DNA from 2 places in the Undibacterium sp. JH2W genome. Region 1 is predicted to be linked to the other one. Evidence: riboswitches for the same ligand, from Rfam matches in the RefSeq annotation. Region 1 holds a riboswitch; the other holds the start of a gene.
The links. Region 1 has a riboswitch for thiamine pyrophosphate ahead of ACO0LC_RS03895 (TonB-dependent siderophore receptor). Riboswitches for the same ligand answer to the same signal wherever they lie in the genome.
Positions count from the first base shown of each region.

Region 2: another riboswitch for thiamine pyrophosphate. It lies ahead of thiC (phosphomethylpyrimidine synthase ThiC); the one in region 1 lies ahead of ACO0LC_RS03895 (TonB-dependent siderophore receptor).

Region 1 covers NZ_JBMPOT010000002.1:343,113-351,773, forward strand. Annotated here, with positions in the region: gene ACO0LC_RS03870 (class I SAM-dependent methyltransferase) at 1-555, shown strand, start outside; gene ACO0LC_RS03875 (Ppx/GppA family phosphatase) at 708-2,165, shown strand; gene ACO0LC_RS03880 (hypothetical protein) at 2,241-2,837, opposite strand; gene ACO0LC_RS03885 (TetR/AcrR family transcriptional regulator) at 2,979-3,530, shown strand; gene ACO0LC_RS03890 (CPBP family intramembrane glutamic endopeptidase) at 3,583-4,446, shown strand; gene ACO0LC_RS03895 (TonB-dependent siderophore receptor) at 4,560-6,689, opposite strand; TPP riboswitch at 6,747-6,846, opposite strand; gene ACO0LC_RS03900 (energy transducer TonB) at 6,993-7,562, shown strand; gene rarD (EamA family transporter RarD) at 7,618-8,514, opposite strand; gene ACO0LC_RS03910 (cobalamin-binding protein) at 8,596-8,661, opposite strand, start outside.
Region 2 covers NZ_JBMPOT010000027.1:15,809-24,469, forward strand. Annotated here, with positions in the region: gene ACO0LC_RS26775 (EAL domain-containing protein) at 1-3,054, shown strand, start outside; gene ACO0LC_RS26780 (tetratricopeptide repeat-containing diguanylate cyclase) at 3,124-5,250, shown strand; TPP riboswitch at 5,318-5,419, shown strand; gene thiC (phosphomethylpyrimidine synthase ThiC) at 5,500-7,413, shown strand; gene thiS (sulfur carrier protein ThiS) at 7,416-7,616, shown strand; gene ACO0LC_RS26795 (thiazole synthase) at 7,787-8,578, shown strand; gene thiD (bifunctional hydroxymethylpyrimidine kinase/phosphomethylpyrimidine kinase) at 8,600-8,661, shown strand, end outside.

The DNA.
Region 1 (8,661 bases):
ATAGAGACGCGTGACGAACTGGTGCAGCGCTCCACCGAACTGGCGCAGCGACTGGATTTTCCTGGCATGTCTTTTTTGAACTTGTCTGTTGCCGATTCCATTACTTCATCGGCCTTGCCAGAAACAATCGATATCGTCACTGCCTTGCATGCCTGTGATACTGCTACTGATGATGCAATCCAGTTCGCCCTCAAGAAAAAAGCCCAGTTCATGGTGCTGGTACCTTGCTGCCAGGCGGAAGTGGCGGCAGAACTGCGCAAGACCAAGGGCGATGCGGTCAAGGATAACCCTTTGTCAGAAATGTGGCGTCATCCCATCCATACACGTGAATTCGGTAGCCAGATCACCAATGTACTGCGTTGTTTGCAACTGGAAGCGCACGGTTATCAGGTCAGGGTCACAGAACTGGTAGGATGGGAGCATTCCATGAAAAACGAATTGATCGTGGCCGAATACAAGGGCTTGCCCGCCAAAAGACCGGCAGAGCGCCTGGCCGAAGTCTTGAAAACGACAGGGCTGGAAGCCATGCAGAGAAGATTTTTTGTACAGTCTTGAGCCATTTTGTGGTGTGCAGACCACCGTGACTTGTCAAGGTCACTGTATGGTCATAAAGAATGATTAATATCATTTATGCTTATTCTGTATTTACCTGCTTTTTCTGCACGTTTGTTGATCGCCATACCCATACACAGTAAAGGATAGAAAACATGCTGGCCGCCGTTGACCTGGGTTCCAACAGTTTTCGCATGCACATTGCCCGGCATGAAGGCGATGTCATCAAAGTCATCAAAAGCGCACGCGACCCCATACGCCTTGCAGCGGGCCTCGATAAAAATGGCAACCTGACACCAGAGGCCATGGAAAAAGCGATCAACTGCCTGGCGCGGTTTCGTGAAATCCTGAATGCCTACCCGATAGAAAGCCTGCGCGTAGTCGCGACCAATACCATACGCATCGCCAAAAATGCTGCGCAATTATTGCCGCTGGCCGAGGCGGCCATAGGTTGTCCCATAGAAGTAATCTCCGGCGAAGAAGAGGGGCGTCTGATCTACATGGGCGTGTCAAATGCCGTGGCTATACCAGAGGAGCGTCGTCTGGTGCTGGATATTGGTGGCGGCTCTACCGAGGTGATACTTGGTCACGGCCATGCAATCGTTAAAGTGGAATCTTTTAGCATAGGCACGGTCAAGCACAGTGCCAGCTTTTTTCCTGACGGGCGTTTGACGGATGCTGCATTTGAGGCTGCCATCCTGTCAGCCCGTTCCATGTTTGAAGATGCAGCTCCACCTTATCAACCCCAGCACTGGCGCAAGGCCTATGGTTCTTCAGGCACGATGCGGGCGATTTCCGATGCCATTAGTAAAGGTGGACTCGGTGACGGCAGTTTGACCCTGAAGAGTCTGAATGCACTCAAACAATATTGTGTGCAATGCGGGCAAATAAATCAACTGGAGTTAAGTGGCATCAAGCCTGAGCGTGTCGCCATGGTAGTCGGTGGGCTGGCCATACTCATAGGTTTGATGATGGAATTTAATATCAGTGTCTTGCTACCCATAGAAGCCGGTTTGCGCATGGGTGTGATGTGGGACCTGTATTTGCGCGCCACCAAGCGTGACCGTCGCGAAGTGGCAGTGCAAACTTTTGCCAGTTTATTCCGTACTGATATGTCGCGGGCAAACCGGGTTGCAGATATGGTGAAATCCCTGTACCTGCAATTGAAACCTGCTGGCGATACCTATGTGCGCTTATTGCAATGGAGTGCAATCTTGCATGAAGTCGGTATGGCTATCTCGCATACTGGGTATCACAAGCACGGCGCCTACATGATAGAAAATGCCGATATGGCAGGCTTTACTGCGCGCGAGCAAAGGGTGATGAGTAAGCTTATCCTCAGCCAGAAAGGTAACCTGCGTAAAGTGGGCGATGGCCTGGCTGACCAGGATTTTGCCAAGGCAGTACTGGCCCTGCGCCTGGCTGTCATGCTTATGCACTCGCGAGCAGAAATTGACTTTGAAGATGTGCGCCTGAAAATGAAAGGCCGGGTCGAGCTGGAAATGAAGCGTGACTGGGTCAGTGTACATCCCACCGTAGCTTATTGGTTGCAAAAAGAAATTGAATGCTGGCGCGAGATAGGGATGGATTTTCTCGTCAGGGCAAATGTGTAATTTCCACTGGATCATGCATGCAGCTCCTTGTCCTGTGCTTTGCCTGGACACGGGCTAGAGATCAATTAAATGCGATTAAATGCAATCAGCCACCATGATGGAGCGGAATACCCGTCCTAAAAGTTTGCCTGATTTATCATAGGCTGTAAATAACACCGTACCGCCAAATTTGTTTGGCTTACCTCCTGCCATGTCATAGAAGTCAACCTTGCTGACTTCTTTTAGTGGAAATGAAATAATAGTCCGTTCCCCCAGGTGCTGGTCGCTTTGCAGTTTGTGGATATGGATAAGTGCAACTTCAGCCTCGTTGAATTTGCCATAGGCAGCTGAATAGGGATCAGTTGCATAATCAAGATTCCTGGACACAAGATATTCCTTCATCCTGAAGTCTTGGTTGGCTGCTTTGCCATCAATTTCCCCTGCCAGTCTTCCATCAGCCAATTTGTCGATTTGTATTTCAAATTGATGTTTGCCATTGCCAAAATCGGGGAAGCTGGCACGACATTTCAACACTTCTTCCGCGCCTGCAAAGCCAGCGAGCAGGCTGCCTGTAACAAGAAAAATATACCTGAACGTGTTCATCATGCTTTCACTCCTCATCATTCCGGGGTTTGTTGGAATGTCAGGTTCAGGATGACACAGTCTACCTGTGATGCCACGTGCTGCCTGCAAAGTATTGAATATCAATACTGGGGTAATAAGCAGGCGATGCCTGACAAGGCTGAACGGCAATTCTTAAATACGTCAAAAATAAATCAAAAGCTTTATTGAATTTAATTGTATGTAACGATCGTTTCATGTAACATATGTTTCATGACTAGACGAGATGAACTGCGCGACAACGCGCTTGACTATTTTTTGGCTAATGGCCTGGCTGAGCTGTCATTGCGACCACTGGCAGAGCAAATTGGAACCAGTGCGCGGCTATTAATCTACCACTTCGAATCCAAGGAAAAACTGATCACGGTGGTGATGGACGAGGCACGCTCTCGTGTGCAGCAATCAGTGATCAAAATGATGCATGCCACTCAAGGTGAAGCGAGCATGGAGTTGTTCTGGAGCTGGATTACCGACAACGACAATATTCGCTATGTGCGCTTGTTGTTTGAGGTTCAAGTACTGGCGCTGCAAAATCCCGCAGTCTATGCACAATTTTTATCCGATACCAGTTCCAGCTGGCTGGAGGTACTTGAGCATGGCTTACCTGAATCAGCCGAGCGCCGTACCATCGCAACCTTATGTAGTGCCGTGATCGATGGCCTGGTGCTGGAATATATGAGTACGGGCGATCTGGATCGCACTACCGCTGCATTGAAATTCTTCGTCAGGTTGTTAAGTCAAGGCAATGAAAAATTCAAAGCATAAGGATCATGCATCCCGTGTTTTGTGGAAGTAAAAACCTGAAGATAGTGGCGAGGTGAAATGGCAGGAGCCCATTGTCTTTCTTCGTCCGGTTTGCATCACATCAGTAAATTCTTCTGATGTCTTATCACACATGGTATCCACCAAATATAAGGATATGCCCAGCATGAACCAACTCTATAACAACTCAGCAAGTGCGACCGGAACGATAGAAAATCCAAAGAAATTATTGGCCTCACCAAGGCATACCTTGACTTTGTTTGGCATCGTCATGATTTTGCTGGTGGCTGGGGTGTTGAATGTTTCAAACAAGCCTGCTGTTAGCCAGACGCCTGATCCATCTCAAATGCTCAAGACGAATTTGATCATGATCGCCATACTTTGGTACTGGGCATTTTTTATTTATAAAGGCATGCAGGGCTATGGCCGTTCAGTGCTGGAATTTTTTGAATTCAAGTCCTTTATGCCGAATAAATTAATCGCTGATTGTGCCTATGCCGTACTGGCGCTTGTACTGATTTTTGCATGTTCATATGGTGTGCATCACCTCTTGCCTGATCATGTTTCACCATCCAGTAATCCTATACTTTCTTCCAGGCCGACGGGCTTGTTCGGAATCACTGCCTGGATATGTTTATCCATCAGTGCCGGTATATGTGAAGAGATCGTGTTTCGGGGTTATCTCCAGCGTCAGCTTGCTTTAATGACGGGAAATGTCGGCGTCGCCATTTTGCTCCAGGCTATCCTGTTCGGTATTGGGCATGCCTATGAGGGGCTCAGCTCAGTAATCGCCATCATGTTGCACGGTCTGTTCCTGGGTATACTCGCTCATTGGCGTGGCAATATCCGTGCAGGTATTATTGAGCACGCGGGCTGGGATATTCTTGCCGGATTCGGGCTCTTAAATGAAAATTGGTAAAAACGCTGTATTGCTGCACCTATAAGTCATGCTGTACTCAGGATGTGCAGATAACATAAAAAAAGACAGGTTTGAACCTGTCTTTTTTATGAGGTGAAGTTATCTGGAAGCTATCAGAAATCAAATTGTGCCGACACTTTATAAGTGCGCGGTGCGCCCGGGAATAAATAACCACCCAGGGATTGCGTCACGTCACGCCAGTAAAATTTGTCCAGCGCATTGTCGATATTAAAGCGCAGGGTAGTGGCTGTCGTACCGATCTGCGTCGCATAGCGCGCACCCAGATTGACGACATGGTAGCCAGGCACAGTTACACTATTATCCGGACTGAATGCCTTGCTGCTGGCATATTGCCAGCTTGCGTTGACATTCAAACCTTTGACTTCCGCTACCGCATAATCGGCATAGACAGTAGATTTGAAGCGCGGCACGTTCATGACGCGCTTGTCGTCCAGGCTGCTGATTCCCGTGTTTTGTTGTTTGGCATCAAGGGCTGTCAGGCTGGCACCGAGGTTCAACTGTGGCGTGAGTTTGCCTTGAGCAGACAGTTCCAGTCCTGTGTGCAGTGCTTCACCATTGCTGACATAGGTATTGCTGTTATTGGTATATTCCAGCGGTTTTTTGATGCGGAAGATGGCGGCAGACAGGCTCAGGTCACGCTGCACATCTGCTTTCACACCAAATTCAATTTGCGTGGATTTGCCAGGGTTCAGCATCTGGCTGGCATTGCTGGTGCCGAAAGGAGCGATACCGCCGTGTTCCAACCCCTGGGCAAAGCTGCCGTAGACAGAAATTTGCTGGGTTGGTTTAAATACCAGGGCTGCCGTGGACAGGAATTTGCTTTGGTCATAGCCAGGATTATCAAACTGAGTACGTGAGATATTCAAATGACGCAGGCCCAGATGCAGTTTCAGATTATCTTGCAGGCTGATAATGTCTTGCACAAAGGCTGACCATTCCTTATCAGTACGACGCAGAAAGACTGGACCAGTTTTATTTGCTGATGGCATCACGCTGACAGGGCGGAACAAATTACTGCTGCCTGCATAGTCATAGACATAGTCACCAAAATAATCCTTGCGTTGGGAATGGCTGATGCCAACAGCCAGTTCATGCTGCATGCCACCAGCGTTGAATTTGCCATTCAGCAGGGCTTGTGTGCCCCACAGTGATTTGGATTCATTCACGCTTTGGTAGTCATACACATCATAGTCACCATTCGCGCAATAACCAGGATACAGATTGGCCGCACCACAGCCATAAGGGAAGGCAGTGTAATCATCGCGCTTGAACTCATGTTTGTTGGCGGCGACACTGGCGCGCCAGTCAGCATTGATCTGATATTCAAAACGCAGGCCCAGGTTGCTGTTGCGGGTATCGACGGGTTTGGCCCAGGGCTGGGCATTGAGCATCAGGTCAGCAGGGACGCCACGTGGCAAATCCGTGCCATTGAATAATTGAAAGCCAGGTACTGATAATTGTGATTTGTGCTGGTAGTCGGCATCGATTTGCAGCAGTGCTTGTGGCGTGATATGCCAGTCGAAAGCGGCGGAGACGAATTGACGATTGCCATCCGCACCTTTGACATAAGAACGCAGGCGTTCACCTGCTGCATTGATGCGAAAGCCAAATTGCTTGTCACTGGAATTGTCACTGATATCGGCGGCACCATAGACTGTGCCGCGCTCGCTGATTTCAAATGTGGCAGAGCGAACTGCGTAGCTGGTGGGGCGCTTGGTCACATAGTTGATGATACCGCCTGGCGTGGCAAAGCCAGCCTGGAAGCCTGCGATACCCTTGAGGATTTCTATGCGTTCCTTGTTTTCCAAGGGGATGGAGGCATCCCCTGGTATGGCAAAACCATCTTTGCGGTAGCTGCTGGCATTGTCGAGGGCAAAGCCGCGTATGGAGAATTGCTCGGCATAACCAATGGCGTTGTAGGCATCGTTGACACTGGCATCAAACTTCATGGCATCTGTGGTCTGGCGTATCCGCAAGTCCTGCATCTGTGCTGCACTGAAAGTGTTCACCGAGTAAGGCGCATCTACCAGTGCGGTGTCAATAAAACCCGTAACCTTGCTGCGCTCGACCTTGGATTCGGTCACTTTGCTACCTGTAATGGTGACTTCTGGCAGTGCCTTGTCATTGGCAGTGTTGCTTTGCGCATGGGCAGATGACAGCAAGAGACAAGCTTGGGCAATGGAAAAGGCGATGATGCTGGGACGTATGGTGATATTAGACATGGTTTGCTCTTATTGCGTTGTGGATGACAGCGCGGGAGCAAACAAAGAAGCAAGAACGACCGGGACTTTGCGCTTCCCTTCGCTGGCATTATCCAGATCAGGTAGAAGGGACTCTCTCACCCGGAAATTATAATTCCCAGGACCCCTAGCGTAGGCCACACTTTACCATGAAACGGCATGTCAAGGCTGGCGCGGCATGCTGGCCCGCAATGAGGGCTTTTATTTCATTGAAGAAAAAACCAGGTTTTCTCATGGTTTTTATGATTAGGGCTTGTATAATTAATAAATTGTACACGTATCTACTTGATCATTTTCTGCATTATCACTCAATTCACTGATTGGACTCCTATGCTTATGTCTAAATTTCACCCTTGGGTTTTAGTTTTTTGCCTGTTCAATGGCGCATCTGCATATGCGCAACAAGCTGCACCGGCAGCAGAATATTCCCTCAAGCATGAGAGCTTGGAGACTGGTTCTCATATCCCGCGAAATGCAGTGGCAAATGTCAGCGTAGCGATCAATAAGCCTTATGCCGAGTTGAGCAACGGGGAGAAGGCCATAGTTCGTTCACTGTATGAGCATCTGGATGCAACTGATGAGCCACCTTATCCATTGAAGGGGACAAAAGACATACTGAGGGTGATCATGAAAGCCCAGGATGTACTTCACCTGAAAGGGGATTTAACGGTCGTTGTTGAGGTCAATGCAGATGGAACGCCGAACGCCGTTGGCGTGTTGACATCTCCAGATGAGCGTATGACAAAGATAGCGGCAATGGCCTTGATGGAAGAGCGCTATAAACCAGCTCTGTGCAAGGGTGTTGCATGCAAAATGCAATTTCCAGTGCGAGTCACATTAAGCACCAGTCATTAAATGACGGCTTTGCTATACCTGAAGGGCAGCTCGATTTTTAGGGCAGCCCTTCAAATCAGGCTGATGGATTTGCCTTGCTTTCGGATGATCTGAAGTTATTCCAAAGACCCTCGCAGGAATACACAATGAGTGCAGTCCATATAGCGATAAAGCCTGTCAATTTGTTGGAATCGAAAGGTTCATGATAAAGCCATACGCCTAGCAGTAATTGCACCAGGGGCGAGATGTATTGCAGTAATCCCAGTGTCGTCATGGGAATGCGCCTGGCCCCTGCGGCAAATAGTAACAAGGGGATGGCGGTAATTGGGCCACTAATGAGTAGTAGCATCTTGATATCCACGCTGCTGGCGATAAAGCTGTTTTGTCCTTGAAAAGTCATCCAGCATAACCAGCCAAAGGCAAATGGAAAGAGCAGGGCAGTTTCCAGCGACAAGCCTTCTAGCGCGCCCAATGCAGAGGTCTTGCGCAGCAAGCCGTAGGTGCCAAATGTCATTGCCAGTACCAGACCTATCCAGGGCAGATGGCCGGTTTGCATGGTCAACCAGGCAACACCCGTTGCCGCCAGTGCCACCGACAACCATTGGCCGGGGCGCAGCTTTTCGCGCAGCCAGACTGAACCGATGAGAATATTGACCAGAGGTGTGATGAAATAGCCCAGGCTGGCATCAACAATGTGACCATGATTGACTGCCCAGATATACACAAACCAGTTGGCTGACAAGAGCAGGGCGCTCAGGGCAAAACCGGCAATCAGTTTCGGTTGTTGTGCTGCACCTTTCACCCATGTCCATTGCTTGCGCCAGGTCAAAACACCTAGTAGAAATAACAGTGACCACAGCATGCGGTTGAGTAAAATTTCCAGTGCCGGGACATCGTACAAGGTTTTGAAATAGATGGGAAACAGGCCCCAGAGAAAATAAGCAGAGCCTGCAAACAAGATACCTTGGCGCATGAGTAGCAATCAACAATAAAGCTTGCAGCAGCAAGCAAGGCTACCATTATCGCTTGAAAAGAAATTGTTTGCTGTCAGCGTCTATTTGTTTCTTGCTGCGGCCAGGTGTTTGCACAAAGCTTCGGTACCATCGAGTATGCGTGGTCC
Region 2 (8,661 bases), on a different contig from region 1:
AATTTCTATTTCAGCATGCAATGTCGCGCCAGCGCAGGCGATAAAACCAGCTCGCTCAGTTCTGATTTGCAGGATGAGCGCATACTCATCGTTGACCCCAGCGAAATCCTGCGCAGCTTCCTCATGCAAAACCTGTCACGTCATGGCATCTTGTGCCGTGCTGTTGTCGACGGAGTGCAAGCACTGGCCTTGCTGGACCAGGCTGCCAGGGATGGCGCACCGCATTCACTGGTCATCATGGATGTTGCCAGCATGGATGACAATGGCGAAGAACTGGCGCGCCGCTTGCGCAACGATCACCGCTACAGTGGTGTGCGCACCCTGGCACTGGACCGCTATGGCAGTAGTGGAGAAAGTAATCCCTCGTCTGCCGACATTTGCCTGGGAAAACCTGTGCACATGGAAAAATTGCTGGAAGCCTTGCGCCATTTATTGCTGACCACGGTGCATTTGCAGACATCTACGGCCGCCACCGCCCCGGCACCGATACAGTCCACTTCCGCCGAAGTGGGGCGCCATGCTGGACATGGCCAGCATGGCAGTCATGGTACGCAGGGCGACTGGCGTGTACTGGTGGTAGAAGATAACCGCACCAACCAGATGGTGGCAGCCGGCATGCTCTCGCTGTCCGCTTGTCATTGCGAATTTGCCGGTAATGGCAAGGAGGCTGTGGAAGCGGCGCGGCGCAATCGTTATGACCTGATACTCATGGACTGCAGCATGCCGGAAATGGATGGTTATGAAGCCACGGTGCGCATACGCAGTTATGAAGATGGTCTGGGCCGGCGCACACCCATCATCGCCATGACTGCCAATACCCAGCGCGGTGATGCGGAAAAGTGCCTGGCAATCGGCATGGATGATTACCTGGCCAAGCCTATTACCCTGGTTGAGTTGCGCCAGAAACTGGAGCGCTGGCTGACCCAGGGGGGCGCGGCCGGACGTGCATTGCCAGCTGACGGACACTTGCAAGCGCTCGACAGCAATCCGCTGGACCGTGCTGTTTTTGATAAATTACGTGACATACTTGGGCCAGGCTTGCAGCAGACGGTGTCACTGTTCCTGGAAGACACGCCTATCTATCTGGAGCAATTGCACCAGGGTTTGCAACAGGGAGATGCTGAGCTGGTGCGTGCCATGGCACATTCCATCAAGGGCAGTAGCGGCAACCTGGGAGCCATCAATCTTTTACAATTCGCCAAGGAAGTCGAGCAACTGGCGCTGGAGCGGCACTTATCTAAAATTACACCGCTATTAAGCAGTCTGCACCAGGCTTATGAAGCTGTGGCGGCTGAACTGGGCAATGAAGTCTTTCTTGAAGGCAGGGAAGCCGTCAGCCATAGTCGCGAAATCGCCAAGGTACTGGTAGTTGATGATGACCGTAGCACCCGCAGTACCTTACGCCATACCTTGCAAAGGGATGGTTTCAAGGTTGAAGAAGCTGCCGATGGCTCGCAAGCCCTGCTGATGCTGAAACGCATGCGGCCTGATGTCATCCTCATGGATGCTGTCATGCCGGTGATGGATGGTTTTACCGCCTGCAGCCTGATACAGGAAATGCCACGTGGCCGCAGCATACCAGTGCTGATGATTACCGCTCTCGAAGACAATAGTTCCGTGGAACGGGCCTTTGCTGCCGGTGCCTGTGACTATATTCCCAAGCCCATCCATTTTGCGGTATTGTCGCAACGCGTGCGCCGCATCATAGAAGCCAATCAGGCAGAAAAACGCATACGTCATCTGGCCTTTAATGATGTACTGACGGGCTTGCCAAATCGTACCCAATTCCTCGACCAATTGGGACGCAGGCTGGCACTGGCAAAGGAAAATGTGGAATCAGTGGCTGTGCTATTCCTCGATCTGGACCGGTTTAAGAATGTCAATGACACCCTGGGCCATGATGTTGGCGACCGTCTGCTGATTGCCGTTGCTCAGCGCATACGCCGCAGCGTGCGCAATGCCGATTGCGTGGCCCGCCTGGGCGGCGATGAGTTTACCGTGGTACTCAGTGAGCTGGCTGACCCGGCTGCAGCTGCGTCGGCAGCGCAGAATATTTGCCGCACCCTGGCCAAACCTTTCCAGATTGATGGGCATGATATTTTTGTCACTGCCAGCATAGGTATTTCAGTCTATCCTAATGATGGCACCGATGTTGGCACCCTGGTCAAGCATGCTGATACAGCGATGTACCGTGCCAAGAAAACCAATACCGACTTCCAGTTCTTTGAAGCTGCGATGGAGCACTCCATCTCTGAACGCGTGCGTCTGGAGAACGATTTGCGCCGGGCGCTGGAGCGCAATGAGCTGGCGGTGTTCTATCAACCCCAGGCACGTATGGACAATGGTGAAATCATAGGTATGGAAGCTCTGGTACGCTGGTTCCATCCTACCCGTGGCATGGTGTCACCGCTGGAATTCATACCCATGGCAGAAGAAACCGGCCTCATCATTGCACTTGGTGAATGGGTGCTGCGCACCGCTTGTACGCAAATGCGCAACTGGATGGATAAAGGCCTGGGGCATTTGCGGGTTGCGGTGAATTTGTCGGTCAGCCAGTTACTGGAAAAAGACTTTGCCGGAACGGTAGAGCAAGTCCTGGTCGATACCGGCTTGCCAGCCAGAATGCTGGAGCTGGAAATTACTGAAAGCACCCTGATGGAAAATGCCCAGGATACCCTGGCTGCGCTGGATCGCTTGCGCAGTCTTGGCGTCAGGCTGACTATCGATGATTTTGGTACTGGTTATTCATCGCTTTCTTATCTTAAGCGCTTCCCTGTCGATATCATCAAGATAGACCGCTCATTTGTTCGCGACATCCCGGGCGATGCCGACGATGCTGCCATTGTCACCGGCATCATTGCGCTGGCGCATAGTTTGCGTCTGGAGGTAGTGGCTGAAGGTGTGGAAACCCGTGAACAACTGGATTTCCTGCGTGCCCAATCCTGCGATATCCTGCAAGGATTTTATTTGAGTAAGCCTATACCGGCGCAGCAGCTGGAAGATGAGATTTTAAGCCAGTCCGGGAGTTTTTTCCTGGATCAGCAAGGCAAATAAAGAGTAAATAAGCTAAAACCGTTTTTTAAAAATATTCGAGACAGGAATGGTGCGATGAGGGCTTGCATAATGCAGCTACACTTACCTAAGTGGCAGCTTGGTCTGGGCCAGGGTTTGCTGACTATCTGCCTGCTATGCGCAAGTGCGGCCAGTTGCGCACAAGCCAAACCAGATTTTTCCGAGATCGAGGCCATCCACACTTTATCTGACCGCGACAATACAGCGGCACTCAAGCAACTGCAGGACTACAAGGAAAAATTAGGCCCGGATGCTGACTATGTCGTGCGTGCCGAAGTCTTGAAAACCTTGATCGGCATCCTGTATGACGCCGGCAAGATCAAGGAGGCTGATGCCGCCAATGCAGAACTGCTGCAACTGGCAAAGTCGCGCAAAGACAATGATATGATCAACATGGCCTTGATAGGAGAGGCTTTTCAATTGATGGACCAGGGCAAGTTTGCCATGGCCCTGATTAAATTAAATGACATACAGCAAAGCCTGCGTGATACAAAAAATGCTGAAGTCCTCATGCGTTTGAATATTGCGTTTGGCATGGTGCAGCTGGCTATAGGCAATTTTGACAAGTCCCTGTCGTATTTCCTGGAAGCCCTGAAACTGGCGGACCAGATACCGCGCCGCCGGGTACAAGCCAAGCTGTATCGCATGGAATCCATCGCCAGACTCTATCTGAATATGCACAACGCAGAAAAGGCGCTGGAAACCACCAACGAAGCCCTGACGATGTTGCCGGACATGGAATCGCCCAAGATTATTTCATCGCTGCAAATGACGCGCGGCCTGTCCTTGATTGATCTGGGTCGTCATGATGAAGCACTGGAAGCCTATAAGACAGTCTTGCAAATCGCTAACGACTCTGGCATGCCGGCCCTGGCCGCCACAGCGCTGGCAAATATTTCAGATTATTACCTGCATGTGCACAAGTTCATCGAGGCTGAACGCGCCGCCCGCTTTTCTCTGGAAAAAGCCGTGGCGGTCAAAGATCCTTTTTCTATTGCCATTGCCAAGGCAAATATAGGTTTTGCATTGGCGGGCCAAAAGAAATTTTCCCAGGGCATCACCTACATCAATGAAGCCAAGAAATTTTTCCTGGAAACCGGTTCCAAGTCGGATGTAGAGAATTTGCTCAGTGAAATTGGCAATATGTTTGAAGCTGCCGACATGCATAAAGAAGCCCTGGCCATCGTGCGTGAACAACAAAAACTCAGCGATGAATTATTTCGCTCTGACCGGGCCAGGGCAGTCGCGACCTTGCAAGAGCAATTCAATGCACAGCAAAGGCAAAAGCAAATTGAATTGCTGGCTCGCGAAAATCAATTGAAGGATGCAGAAATAAAAAACCGGCAATTGCAGCAAGTCATACTTATGCTGGCGGGTGTCTTGATGGTGATGGTGGGTGCGGTCATTTTCTTCCTGTATCAAAGGGTAAGGAAGACCAATGAAAAACTGCGTGAGGTCAATGAGCAACTGGAATTCCACGCGGTGCGCGACCCTTTGACGGGTTTGTATAACCGCCGCTCCTTTGTCGACATGATGAAGGGCAGGGTGATCTTGCCAGAAGGAGAACGCCGTGAAGATGCACTGGAAAATCCTGATTGTCTGATACTCATGGATATTGATCATTTTAAAAATATCAATGATAACTATGGTCATGCCGCAGGTGATGCCGTGCTGGTCGAGGTGGCGCGTCGTCTGCGCAGTACGGTGCGCGATACCGACATGGTCTTGCGCTGGGGCGGGGAAGAATTCCTGATTTATTCACCACGTACCAACCCTGCTCAATTGAAAAATCTGGTAGATCGTATCTTGCGCAGCATAGGTGAAGAAAGCATGGCTGTTGATGATGCTGAAGTGCCAGTCACGCTGACTGCAGGCTTCATCAGCTTGCCATTCTCAGGTTTGCCCGAGGCGATTTGCAATTGGGAAAAAGCCTTGCAAATTGCCGACATGGCCTTGTATCTGGGCAAGGTCAATGGCCGCAATCGTGCCTATGGCGTGAGTAAATTATTGATTGCCTATGAAGAAGCCTTGCCAGTACTTGACCATGATTTATCTGCGGCCATCAAGGCAGGCATGGTCGAATTGGCCGAAGTGCATGGGCCGGTCAGACCAGTGGAAAGTCACCCTCCTGCTATGCCAGCCATGCAAGATGCTGAATTGACCAGTGATATCAAATAAAGCACCAGAGTCAAAAAAAGTCGTATAATCTGCCGTCGTCGCAGTCCTGGCTAGTCCAGGGCCCGAAGAAAAATGCTAGGGGTCCTGCCATCAATTTTGTTGGCGGGTGAGAAATACCCTCGAACCTGATCTGGATAATGCCAGCGAAGGGAAGCTGCCGAAGACTTATTGCCACGCACCATCAGCGTGCGCATCCTGACTTTGGAAACTCCTTTGCTGGCTCCATGCCAATAAAGCAAAGGAGCCAAAATGAACGCCAACCCGCAATTCTTGTCCGCTACCGCCACGGTAGACGAGGCAGCCATTCAGCCACTACCGAATTCCCGCAAGACCTATGTACAGGGCAGCCGCCCCGATATCCGCGTCCCTATGCGCGAAATCACGCAGTCCGATACACCTGCAATGTTTGGTTCGGAAAAAAATCCACCTATCTATGTCTACGATACTTCCGGCCCCTATACCGACCCTGCCGTCAAGATCGATATCCGCTCTGGCCTGGCATCAGTGCGTGGTGCCTGGATAGCCGAGCGTAATGACACTGAAGAACTGGCTGGCCCGACCTCAGAATACGGCATCGCCCGTCTGCATGATCCCAAACTGGCTGAGCTGCGCTTTAACCTCAAGCGCTTGCCACGCCGTGCGCTGACTGGCAAGAATGTCTCGCAAATGCACTATGCACGCCAGGGTATCATCACGCCGGAAATGGAATTTGTTTCCATCCGCGAAAACCTGCGCAGAAAAGAATACCTGGAAAACCTGAAAGCCTCGGGCCCCATGGGTAACAAGCTGGCAGAAGTCATGGGCCGCCAGCATCCAGGCCAGTCTTTTGGTGCGGCGATACCTGAAGAAATCACGCCGGAATTCGTACGCTCAGAAATCGCCCGTGGCCGTGCGATTATTCCTGCGAATATCAATCACCCTGAAATCGAACCCATGATCATAGGCCGTAATTTCCTGGTCAAGATCAATGCCAATATAGGCAATTCAGCAGTCACATCTTCCATCGGTGAAGAAGTAGAAAAAATGACCTGGGCAATACGCTGGGGTGGCGATAATGTCATGGATCTTTCCACTGGCAAACACATCCACGAAACCCGCGAATGGATCATCCGTAATTCACCCGTGCCTATCGGCACCGTGCCCATCTATCAGGCACTGGAAAAAGTGAATGGCAAGGCAGAAGACCTGACCTGGGAAATCTTCCGCGATACGCTCATCGAGCAAGCCGAGCAAGGCGTTGATTACTTCACCATCCACGCCGGTGTACGCCTGCAATATGTGCCTATGACAGCCAAGCGTCTGACCGGCATCGTCTCGCGCGGTGGTTCCATCATGGCAAAATGGTGTCTGGCGCATCATAAGGAAAGCTTCCTGTACGAGCATTTCGAAGACATTTGCGAAATCATGAAAGCCTATGACGTCTCCTTCAGCCTTGGCGATGGCCTGCGTCCAGGTTCCATCTATGATGCCAATGATGAAGCGCAACTGGGGGAATTGAAAACACTGGGTGAGTTGACACAGATCGCCTGGAAGCATGATGTACAAGTCATGATAGAAGGCCCTGGCCATGTACCCATGCACCTCATCAAAGAAAACATGGACCTGCAACTGGAGCAATGCCATGAAGCACCTTTCTATACCCTGGGTCCTTTGACGACTGATATCGCCCCTGGCTATGACCACATCACCTCTGGCATAGGTGCTGCACAGATAGGCTGGTATGGCACGGCCATGCTGTGCTATGTGACACCTAAGGAGCATCTGGGTTTGCCCAACAAGGTCGATGTCAAGGATGGCATCATCACTTACAAAATCGCTGCCCATGCAGCCGACTTGGCAAAAGGCCATCCGGGTGCGCAGATACGCGACAACGCCTTATCCAAGGCCCGCTTTGAATTCCGCTGGGAAGACCAATTTAATATCGGCCTGGACCCTGACAAGGCACGTGAATTCCATGATGAAACTTTGCCTAAAGATTCTGCCAAGGTCGCCCATTTCTGCTCCATGTGCGGCCCGCATTTTTGTTCGATGAAAATCACGCAGGAAGTGCGTGACTATGCCAATGCCCAGGGCATCACCGAGATACAGGCCTTGAAAAAAGGGATGGAAGTGAAAGCCGTTGAATTCATCAAATCCGGCGCGGAAATCTACAAGAAACAATAGCCATGTTTGACATACAGCTCAATGGAGAAAAGCGGCAACTGGCGAGCTCACTGCTGGCGGATTTGATTGCAGAATTGAATCTGTCACAGCAGGCGATTGCGGTGGCAGTGAACCGGCAGATTATTCCTCGGTCGCGATGGACAGAGCATCAGTTGCAAGTGGATGACAAGGTCGATGTAGTGCGGGCAATTGGCGGCGGTTGAATGTAGGTTGGGCTACGCTTCATCAGCCCAACACTGGGCATTCAAATAACGTGCATGTTGATTCAAGGCCTATTGTTGGGCTGGTAAACCGCAGCCCAACCTACGGCGCTAACAGGGTGCAGTCCAATCTATGACGTATTACTTGGTCTTCACAAATTTGAAAGAATTTTATGAACACAGAAAACAAGCCAGGCCTAACCATAGCCGGCAAAACCTACCGCTCCCGCCTCCTGGTCGGCAGCGGTAAATACAAAGATCTGGAGCAAACCCGTCTGGCAACAGAAGCCAGCGGGGCCGAGATCATCACGGTGGCGATACGCCGTGTGAATATAGGGCAAGACCCGAATGCACCAAGCTTGCTGGATGTAGTACCGCCCAGCAAATACACCATACTGCCTAACTCAGCGGGTTGCTATAACGCCGAAGATGCAGTCTACACTCTGCAACTGGGACGTGAGTTATTGGGTGGCCACAAACTGTGCAAACTCGAAGTACTGGGCGACGAGAAAACCCTGTTCCCTAACATGCCGGAAACACTGAAGGCAGCCAGGACTTTGGTGCAGGATGGCTTTGACGTTATGGTGTATTGCAGCGATGACCCTATACAGGCACGTATGCTGGAAGATATAGGCTGCGTCGCCATCATGCCGCTGGCATCCTTGATAGGCTCAGGCATGGGTATTTTGAACCCATGGAATCTGTCGCTGATCATCGATCAATCCAAGGTGCCAGTGCTGGTCGATGCTGGTGTGGGTACGGCATCTGATGCTGCGATAGCCATGGAGCTAGGTTGCGATGGCGTATTGATGAATACTGCCATCGCCGGTGCTCAAGACCCGGTGCGCATGGCACATGCCATGGGGCTGGCAGTGGAAGCCGGGCGGGAGGCATTCCTGGCAGGCCGCATGCCACGCAAGTTTGCGGCATCACCATCTTCACCGATGGCTGGCCGAATAGTCTGATATTCGTTTGATGCCTGTTAAATGAAAACGATCACGCGTCCCTGTGTGCTGGTGTTTGCTGGGCATGATCCCAGTGGTGGTGC